2 regions of the Leptolyngbya sp. ST-U4 genome follow, and region 2 is predicted to be linked to the other one. Evidence: predicted binding sites of a transcription regulator. Region 2 holds the regulator's gene; the other holds the start of a gene.
What was found. The regulator NtcA, encoded in region 2, controls nitrogen genes in cyanobacteria. The targets are predictions, from matches to a motif close to TTTGTANNNNNNNNTACAAA.

Region 1 (5,123 bases), on a different contig from region 2:
CTGGCCACCCCCCACTTCAATCCAATAGGGATCAGGCTCGTTAGTCGTTGGAAGCGGACGACAGCGTTGCGCCTGCGAGGGAGCCAGAACAATAAATTTAATTCCTTCTGCAATCAATGCCACCAGCGTTGCCTGATCGACTGCCGTTTCTGCCAGCCACATGCCTTCGGGATCACGTCCAAATCGGGCCCGAAAATCAGCTTTGCCCCAGCGAATTTGCGTCAGCTTATCGCGATCGTTTGCCAGGGGCATGATGATGTGGTTATACACCTGAGCAATCGCATTGCCATGTCCATTGAGGCGATCGCAGCTTTTGTGGTCTGCTTCCAGAATACGCTGATAGGTTTCCGGGTCGTGCTGTTCTAGCCAGCTCATCAGCGTCGGACCAATGTTGAAGCTGAGATACTCGTAGTTATTCACGATCCCCAGCACTTCGCCACGATCGTTCAACACTCTAGCAAAGGCATTCGGTCGATAGCACTCGTGATAAATTCGCTCATTCCAATCATGAAAGGGAGATGCACTCGGCTGACGCTCGATCGAATTCAGGTAAGGGTTTTCACGCGGCGGTTGATAAAAGTGACCATGTACCGTGACATAAACACCATGTGCCTGCTGAATGGGATCAGGCTTCAGAAACGCAGACGAAGCTGTATTTGCATGATCCCCGTCTGATGAAGCAATGACCTCAGATGAGAAGCTACTTGAACTTGGAACAGAAGAATCCTGCATTGTTACCGCATCTGCATAAGTGAAGTCAGAAGAATCAGCCGAATTGAAAGATTGAGAAGTCATATTCTTGGGAATAGAAAAGCAAATCAGCAGAAATAAACGCAGAAATTAATCAGGGATCAACTGAAGATAAATCAAAATTAAAAGCTGCAAACCCCAGAAAGCCGAAGGATTCAGGACAAAACGATTTGCTAGCTGCTTCAGCAATCAAGGCATGACGGGAAACACAAATCTTTTGCAGTAAGTAATTTTTACAATGTCTTTGCAATGTTTTTGGAACAATGCGGTTAAGCCGATCGCGCTAAAGCAGGACAACGATCGCCAACAAGATAACAAACGGGAATGATACAAAGACCAACTCTATTGCTTAATGCTGAACAAGCAGGAAGGATAAGCCGTGCTTCACTTGCAATTTACATTCTGCGATTCAATCAGGGGAATATCTGAGGTAACTTCCTGAATGCAGCGCAGAAATATCCTTGCTGTATCTTAAACCTAAAGCTTAAGGAATGGGATGTGTTAATTCTCTACAACAATCTCTTACCAAATCTCTACACTAAGTGAGAGTTCTTCATGTTTAGGGTAAAACCAAGGTTAGAATTCGGCCTGCTATTTTCCAAAAATACAAATCGATCGCAACGCTAATTTTTGAAAACCAGGCAGAATAATCGATCCCCGTTCTAAAATTTGCTGCAAGCCAAATTCATCATCGGGATCACAGAAAATCACCGGCTGTTTCTGCCGCAAAATTCACCACTCAATATTCACAAAATTCGGCTTTCGCATCAATTTTGCTTTTCTTTCCAGATCTTCTGTCCATCTGAACTGAGAAAACTCTATCAATCAGAAGATATTCTCAGGGTAGGGATGATCCAGATGATCCGAAGGAACTGTGAGGCAACAAAAAAGGACGCACCACAGCACGTCCGATCGCTCGTAAATTAGATATAGATCACCAGAGACAATTAAGACTCAGCGGATCTCGATCGCTCATTTGAGCAGTTCCTTTTTAACAGTCATAGTAGAGCGAGAACTCATAGGGGTGCGGACGCAGGCGCATCGGGTTCACCTCATTGTCCAGCTTGTACTGAATCCAGGTGTTGATCAGGTCTTCGGTAAACACACCGCCCACCGTCAAGAAGTCGTGATCTTTCTCCAGGCACTCCAGCGCATCTTCTAGCGATCCCGGAGTCGAAGGAATCTTAGCGAGCTCTTCCGGGCTGAGGTCGTAGATGTCCACATCCAACGGCTCACCAGGATCAATCTGATTCTTGATACCGTCAATTCCAGCGCAAAGCATTGCCGCAAACGCCAGGTATGGATTCGAGGTTGCATCCGGGCAGCGGAACTCCAGACGCTTCGCCTTCGGATTTGTACCAGATAGCGGGATCCGCACTGAAGCCGAGCGATTGCCCTGCGAATATGCCAGGTTCACCGGAGCCTCAAATCCCGGAACCAGACGCTTGTAGGAATTGGTCGTTGGGTTGGTGAATGCCAGCAGAGCGGGAGCGTGCTTCAGAATACCGCCGATATAGTGCAGTGCCATCTGGCTCAGACCTGCATAGCCATCGCCTGCAAACAGAGGCTGGCCGCCCTTCCAAATCGATTGATGGGTATGCATTCCAGAACCGTTGTCGTTGAAGACGGGCTTGGGCATGAAGGTAATGGTCTTGCCGTACTTCTTCCCAACGTTCTTAATGCAGTACTTGTAGGTCATCAGCCAGTCTGCTGCCTGAAGCAGCGTTCCAAACCGGAAGCCCAACTCGCACTGACCACCCGATGCGACTTCGTGGTGATGCTTCTCGATCGGCACACCGCACTTTGCCATCGTCAGCAACATTTCAGTCCGCAGGTCTTGCGAAGTATCAGTCGGCGCAACGGGGAAATAGCCTTCTTTGTAGCGGGGCTTATAGCCCAGATTGCCGCCCGGCTCAACACGACCAGAGTTCCAACGACCCTCGATCGAATCAACATAATAATAGCCTTCGTGCTGATTCTGGTCGAAGCGAACATCATCAAAAATAAAGAACTCTGCTTCAGGACCAAAGAAAGCCGTGTCGCCAAGTCCAGTTGAGGAGAGGTAGTCTACTGCTTTTTGGGCGATCGTTCGAGGATCGCGAGAATAGGGTTCGCCCGTCCGGGGTTCCTTGATGCTGCATACCACGCTCAGCGTCGGCTCCGCCATAAAGGGGTCAATCCAGGTGGTATTAGGATCAAGCACCATCATCATGTCTGATTCGTTGATCGCTTTCCATCCCCGAATACTGGAACCGTCAAACGGTACGCCCTGATCGAAGCTGCTCTCGTCGATTTGGTCATGATAAACGGTGAGGTGCTGCCAGGTTCCAGGCAGATCGACAAACTTAAGGTCGATGAGCTGGATATTTTGCTCTTTAATCAAATTGAGAACGTCTTGGGGGGTCGTCATGAACTGCTCCTTAGCAACGATGAGCGATTAAAATTCAGTGGAGTGGAAACTGAGCGGTTCGACTGGATTACTCAAGCATTCAAGGCACTCTCACCCACCCAGCGATAGCAATAACCTGGAGTTGGGGTTAGGCTGCGTTCAAGAGAAATTTCGTAAATTGAACCGGGTTGTAACACACCTGAACCATCGTAGGAACTGGTTCACCCGGATTTTGTATCGTAGATTACAAAATGTCCCTTCTCCTGCAACTTTCCACAATTCAAAACACAACTTAATAGACAAAAAACTTAACAATCAGAAGCCTTACGATCGCTGATTTGCTGCGAATTCTGAGAAACGCACCGTGATACACTGAAGGGCGAATTGCTAATAGTAAGCACGATTACTAATCGGAATTTTTGGGAGATCAGATCTCATGCGGGACGCGGTGACGAGCCTCATTAAAAACTACGACAGCACAGGTCGATATCTCGATCGCAATGCGCTAGACACCCTCAAAGCCTATTTCGATAGCGGCACCGCTCGCACTCAGGCAGCCGCCGTGATCAATTCCAATGCTGCATCGATCGTGCGTCAGGCAGGGTCGCAGCTTTTTGAAGAAATTCCTGAACTCATTCGTCCGGGTGGTAATGCCTACACCACGCGCCGCTATGCCGCCTGTCTGCGCGACATGGACTACTACCTGCGCTATGCCAGCTATGCCCTGGTTGCAGGCAGTATGGATGTGCTAGATGAGCGCGTTTTGCAAGGGTTGCGTGAAACCTACAATTCGCTCGGTGTGCCGATCGGTTCCACGGTGATTGGCATTCAGATCATGAAAAATATTGTGAAAGAGCAAGTTGCTGCTGCGGGCATAGAAAATGCGGCGATCGTCGATCAGCCCTTTGACTACATGACCCGCGAACTCAGCGAACAGGATGTGTAATCAGAGCTGGACTGAGCATCGTCTAGACGCATGCCTATAGCAAAACCAAACGCAATGAAATCAAAGGGCATTTCTGAAATGAGATGTCCTTTTTTATTTGTAATAAAAATACTCGAATTGCAGCTGAGTGGGCACAATATCGGTAGGGTTCGCTGCCAAACACTGAACAAGAAGGCTAACCTTGTAAAATTTCCGCTTCGACTCACCAGAATTAATAAAGTTTACGGCGATTTTTCGTAAAAGCACTTGTCTGAAGGGCAACTTGATCGCCGATACTTTTACCTAGTGGCTTGCTTTAAGCTGTAGTTGTCATCCCTTGAAGATGCAATGTACTGACGTTGTTATGCACTGCTCCGGCTGCTTTAGAACCAGATTTCGGTTCTGCCTGAGTTAGCCACCCGTTAGCCCACCCTGTTAGCCCTACCGTACTAGCCCTACGATCGACGACCTGAGAGGCAATTTTTATGGCAGTTCCCATCTCCCCCGCGTCCCTGGCAGCAAAACCGATTACCTTTGGCACAGATGGCTGGCGTGGCGTGATTGCCGCTGATTTCACCGTTGAGCGACTGCTGCGCGTTGCACCTCTCGCTGCCCATGCATTAGCCGACACCTACGGCAGTAACGGCAGTCGTCTGATTATTGTGGGATACGATCGCCGCTTCCTCTCCGAAGAGTTTGCCAGAGTCACCGCAGAAGCGGTTCAAGCTGCCGGATACGAAGTCTTGCTTTCGGAAACCTACGCGCCAACTCCGGCTTTTAGTTTAGCCGCCAAGCAGCTTAACGCGCTGGGTGCATTGGTCATTACTGCTAGCCACAACCCAGGCATTTATTCAGGGTTAAAAGTCAAAGGTGCGTTTGGGGGATCAGTACCGCCGGAAGTAACCCAAAAAATCGAGGCGAAGCTCAAGGAAACGCCTGCCGCCCTCGCTGCTCCTGCCGATCCGCTTCCTTCACTACAAACCTTTGATCCCTGGAAAAATTACTGCAATACGCTGCGCGCTCAAGCCGATATTGGAGCCATTCAAACTGCGCTGCGCT
Region 2 (5,123 bases):
GTTTGCTGAGACAGAGTTACGATCGTCTTCATCCCCTTCCCGATCGGCGACCTCCCGAAAAGAGCTGCTTTCCATTATCGTGTCTTCTTCAAATCTTTTAGCGACATATCTTCCAGCGACACGTCTTCCAGCGACAGAGCAAGCTGATAGAGATCACGGCGAGGCAAATGGGTTTGACTGGCAAGCTGACGGCTCGCTTGAGAGCGAGACATTCCCTGCCGCAGCAGCTCTTGCAATTCAGTTTTAAGGGCACTTTCAGATAAAACCCGTGTGGCGGGCTGGCCTCCGGCAATCACCAGCGTAAATTCACCGTAGGCTTCCTGAGTCTGGTAGTGCTGCTCTGCCTCTGCCAGGGTTCCCCGCCAGAATTGCTCATGCAGTTTGGTAAGTTCTCTTGCCAGCACAATTTGCCGATCGCCTCCAAACTCTTCCCGCAAATCTTTCAAAGTCTGCCGCAGTCGGTGAGGAGCCTCGTAGCACACGATCGTGCGAGTTTCGCTCTGCAATGCGATGAGCCGCGCTTGACGCTCTGTGCCTTTTGTGGGCAAAAATCCTTCGAAGACAAAGCGATCGGTGGGAAGCCCAGCTGCGCTCAGGGCAGTGACCACAGCAGAAGCTCCCGGAATCGGTACGGCAGGGATTCCTTGCTCGATACAGGCTTTTACCAGCTCATAGCCGGGATCGGAAATGCCTGGCATTCCGGCATCGGTCACAAGCGCGATCGAATTGCCCTGTTGAAGGCGACGCAGTAGCTCATCCTGACGGCTACGGCGATTGTGGTCGTGATAGCTAATCTGCGGCGTTTTGATCTGGAAGTGCTGAAGCAGCTTTCCAGTGTGACGAGTGTCTTCTGCCGCAATAAAATCAACCTGACGTAAAACTTCGATCGCCCGGAAGGTCATGTCTTCCAGATTGCCGATCGGGGTTCCTACGATGTATAACGTTGCAGACTGAATCTCCATACCAGGATCTTAACCACGGAAGGCAAAACCTTGTGGAAATTGCCTGGTAATTTTCCCGGAGAAGCTCCCTATTTCTAAAGCTGTCCTTGAAGTGTTGATAAAGCGAAACCTTCGCTGTTGCTTGCCCCTGAATCAAAGCGCATTCTGGTTTCATCAGTTGCTTTTATCAGAGCGCAAAGCTGCCGAAATTGCGGTTTAAGGGCGCGCTCACTGCTCTGGTTCAATCAATTGTTCTTTGGTTTGCCTCTTTTGGGGCGTTGTCTAGAGGCTGCTGCGCTATGTCATTCACACATTCTGAATTTGTTACCCTACTGCCGTCATTTGCATCTGAGATTCATCCTTCGGTTCAGAGCAGAACTAAGCGATCGATCGATATTCTGGGCGCAGGGGTTGGCTTAACGCTGACCGCTCTGGTTTTGATCCCGATCGCAGTAGCAATCTATATCAGCGATCCCGGCCCCATTTTTTACAGCCAGGAGCGATGCGGGTTTCGCGGACAAACGTTCCGCATCTGGAAGTTTCGCTCGATGGTGGTGAATGCCGAGAAACTTCAGCATCAGGTTCAAAATCAGGCGCAAGGCTACATCTTTAAGAACGATTGCGATCCTCGTATTACGCGAGTAGGACGATTCCTGCGGCGTACTAGCCTAGACGAGCTGCCACAATTCTGGAACGTGCTACGCGGCGAGATGAGCCTGGTTGGAACCCGCCCGCCTACGCTAAATGAAGTGAGCCGCTACAAAGCTCACCACTGGCAGCGGCTAGAGGTAAAGCCAGGTATCACGGGAGAATGGCAGGCAAATGGTCGATCAACCGTAACCGATTTTGAGGAAATCGTGAAATTAGATTTGCGCTATCAGGAACGCTGGTCGATCGCTTATGATTTAGGGCTGATTTTCAAAACTATCCAGGTTGTGCTTAATCGTCGGGGAGCCTGTTAGCCAGGAGAAGACAACGTTTCGCCAGACAACAATGCGAAGCCGTTTCCCCTTCAGCAGAATCAATGGTGATATTTAATTGGGAAATAGAGCATTAGAAAACATCCTTCACAAAACTGGCACTGCTGACCCTCGCAAATCCAATTTTGGAAGCATTGTCTTGAGCTGCTGGAGCAATATCAGTCTCAGTCAGTCGGTTTTAACAGGAACTTTTTGCCCCTATTTCGCCTTAAAATCTGACTTTTTCAGCACTTAGACCAAGATTGGGCTAGATATGTATTACTTAATACAAAAAATCCGCTCAGAGTTAAGTTTAGTAATTTAAAGTCAGAAAGCTATCACAGAAGTTCCGATATCCCATTTGGCTTAACCCTACTTGCTCCACACCAGAGTGAAGGACAGGGGGTAAAAAGTCGGTTAGAACCAATTGGGCTAGAACGAATGATCTTATTGGTAGCAGGTGGCGGTAAGATGAAATCTTCAAAGGCGGGCTGGGGGAAGGGATATGGTAGCTGCACCAAATAAGCCATTGGCAAACGTCTTTCGTCAATTAAGCGGGAGTGCTTTTCCACCTGTTGTTGAAGCCTACGATCGTGGCAAAACAATCTTCTTTCCCGGCGACCCTGCCGAGCGAGTTTACTTCCTGCAAAAAGGGGCAGTCAAACTATCTCGCGTGTATGAAGCAGGTGAGGAAATTACGGTCGCGCTTCTCCGTGAAAACAGCGTGTTTGGCGTTCTGTCGCTCATCACCGGGCAACGTGCTGATCGCTTCTATCATGCCGTTGCCTTTACGCCCGTTGAGCTGCTGTCTGTGCCGATCGAGCAAGTCGAGAAAGCCCTGAAGGAAAACCCCGATCTCTGTATGCTGATGCTGCAAGGGTTATCCTCCCGAATTCTGCAAACCGAGATGATGATCGAAACGCTGGCGCATCGCGACATGGGATCACGTCTAGTCAGCTTCCTGCTGATTCTTTGCCGCGACTTCGGCATGCCCACCACCGAGGGCATTACGATCGACCTTAAACTATCTCATCAGGCAATTGCGGAAGCGATCGGCTCAACGCGGGTCACTGTGACTCGGCTGCTCGGCGATCTGCGTCAGGATCAAATGATTTCGATCCACAAGAAAAGAATTACCGTTCACAATCCAGTCACGCTCAGCCAGCAGTTCACTTAAAGTTAGCTGTGTCGCTGTTCAAAACACCCATGCCCCCAGAAGGACAGGAAGGACAAGGGATAGAACTTTCATTTCCCAAGTAACCTCATCCTAAGCGAATGCTTCTGGAGAAGAGGAACAGGAGGCTTGCGATCGGACGCGAACAAACGTTGCCGAACGGAGAAAGCTTGCGATTCCAACAAAACCTGAGTTAGCCAAATACACTGATAACCATTCACCCCTCATCTCCCCCTCCCCCACCCAACCCACAGGGTAGAAGTAGTAATCCTCACCGCCCTTTAGAATGGACTACAGATGGTTCTATTTATTAATCTGGGTCTATGTCAGTATTAGCGACAATCTCAGTTCTCGCCCTGTTAATTGTGGTTCACGAGCTGGGGCACTTTTTGGCAGCTCGTCTGCAAGGAATTCACGTCAATCGATTTTCGATCGGCTTTGGTCCGATTTTGCTGAAGTATCAGGGTGAGCGCACCGAATACGCGCTGCGAGCGATTCCGCTGGGTGGCTTTGTTGGCTTTCCCGACGATGACCCAGATAGTACAATTCCGCCCAACGATCCAAATCTGCTGAAAAACCGTCCGGTGCTCGATCGCGCCATTGTAATTAGTGCAGGCGTGATCGCCAATCTGATTTTTGCCTATCTGGTGTTTGTGGCGCAGTTCACAACGATCGGCATTCCTGAACAGTTTGATTATCAACCAGGCGTCGTAGTTCCAGAAATCATTTCTCAACAATCTCCGGCAGCACGGGCAGGGCTTCAGGCAGGAGACATTATCCTAGAAGTCAACGATCAGCCGCTGGGAGCCTCTCAGGACGCCGTTAAATCGCTAATGGAAACGATTCGCACCAGTCCGGATCAGCCTGTTGAATTTACCGTGCAGCGAGGCGATCAACAGCTTGATCTCAGCATTACCCCTAAAGCGGGAGAAGATGGCGTCGCAAAAATCGGCGTACAGCTTGCCCCCAATATCAATGCAACTCAGTATCGCCGCCCCAATGGCGTTTTTGAGGTGCTGGGACTGGCAGCAAAGCAGTTTCAGGGAATGTTTCTTGCCACTGTGAATGGATTTATTGGTCTAATCACCAACTTCTCCTCGATGGCAGGGCAGGTCGCCGGCCCCGTCAAAATTGTGGAGCAGGGCGCGGGCTTGGTTGCAGCGAACGCGGGAAGCCTGTTTCCCTTCACGGCAATCATCAGCATCAACCTAGCGATTATCAATATTCTGCCGCTTCCGGCTCTGGATGGCGGACAGCTTGTGTTTCTGTTGCTGGAAGGACTGCGCGGTAAGCCTTTGCCCAATCGGATTCAAGAGAACGTGATGCAAACCGGGCTGGTACTGCTGCTCGGATTAGGAATCTTCCTGATCGTTCGCGATACTACTCAGCTTGCGATTTTCCAGAGACTCTTCCAGTAGTCGCAGGGCAGCATGAACGTTAGGATGAGTTGGGCGTACAAGCTTGTCCAAGGGCTACGCGAACTGCCATCACTTTTGGTATGACGGTGTAGCCATCACCTCGTTTCCTTTTCTCTACTTCCTTTGTATCGTGAGACTTCGCAGCCTTTCTGCCCGAAAACAGCAGGCGTTAGAAATTCTGGTACGTCTGAAGCGGCTTTACCCGGAAGCTCCCTGCACGCTGGACTATGAGACGCCGGTGCAGCTTATGGTTGCTACGATTCTGTCTGCCCAATGTACCGATGAGCGGGTGAATCAGGTGACGCCTGCCCTTTTTCGCCGCCTTCCTGATGCTGAGGCGTTTGCCAATGCGGATGTTGCTGAAATTGAATCTTTGGTGCGATCGACTGGTTTTTATCGAAACAAAGCCAAAAATATCCAAGCTGCCTGCCGCCTGATCATGACCCAGTTTGGGGGTGAGGTTCCGCAACGGATGGAAGACCTGCTGACCCTGCCTGGCGTTGCCCGTAAAACGGCGAATGTAGTTTTAGCTCACGCCTTTGACATCCATGCAGGAGTCACAGTCGATACCCACGTTAAACGGCTGAGCGGACGACTGGGACTCACCAAAGAAACAGATCCGCTCAAGATC

Region 1: a site for NtcA is predicted at 3,371-3,390, ahead of glnA (type I glutamate--ammonia ligase). Genes of this name have one in related genera too.

Annotation. Positions count from the first base shown of each region.
Region 1 is NZ_JAMPKZ010000001.1:804,390-809,512, forward strand. It holds gene NDA02_RS03500 (DUF3536 domain-containing protein) at 1-795, opposite strand, end outside; gene NDA02_RS03505 (hypothetical protein) at 1,342-1,479, opposite strand; gene glnA (type I glutamate--ammonia ligase) at 1,742-3,160, opposite strand; gene apcB (allophycocyanin subunit beta) at 3,576-4,085, shown strand; gene NDA02_RS03520 (phosphoglucomutase/phosphomannomutase family protein) at 4,550-5,123, shown strand, end outside.
Region 2 is NZ_JAMPKZ010000025.1:41,485-46,607, reverse strand. It holds gene rsmI (16S rRNA (cytidine(1402)-2'-O)-methyltransferase) at 75-962, opposite strand; gene NDA02_RS22730 (sugar transferase) at 1,241-1,903, shown strand; gene ntcA (global nitrogen regulator NtcA) at 2,406-3,077, shown strand; gene rseP (RIP metalloprotease RseP) at 3,398-4,492, shown strand; gene nth (endonuclease III) at 4,623-5,123, shown strand, end outside.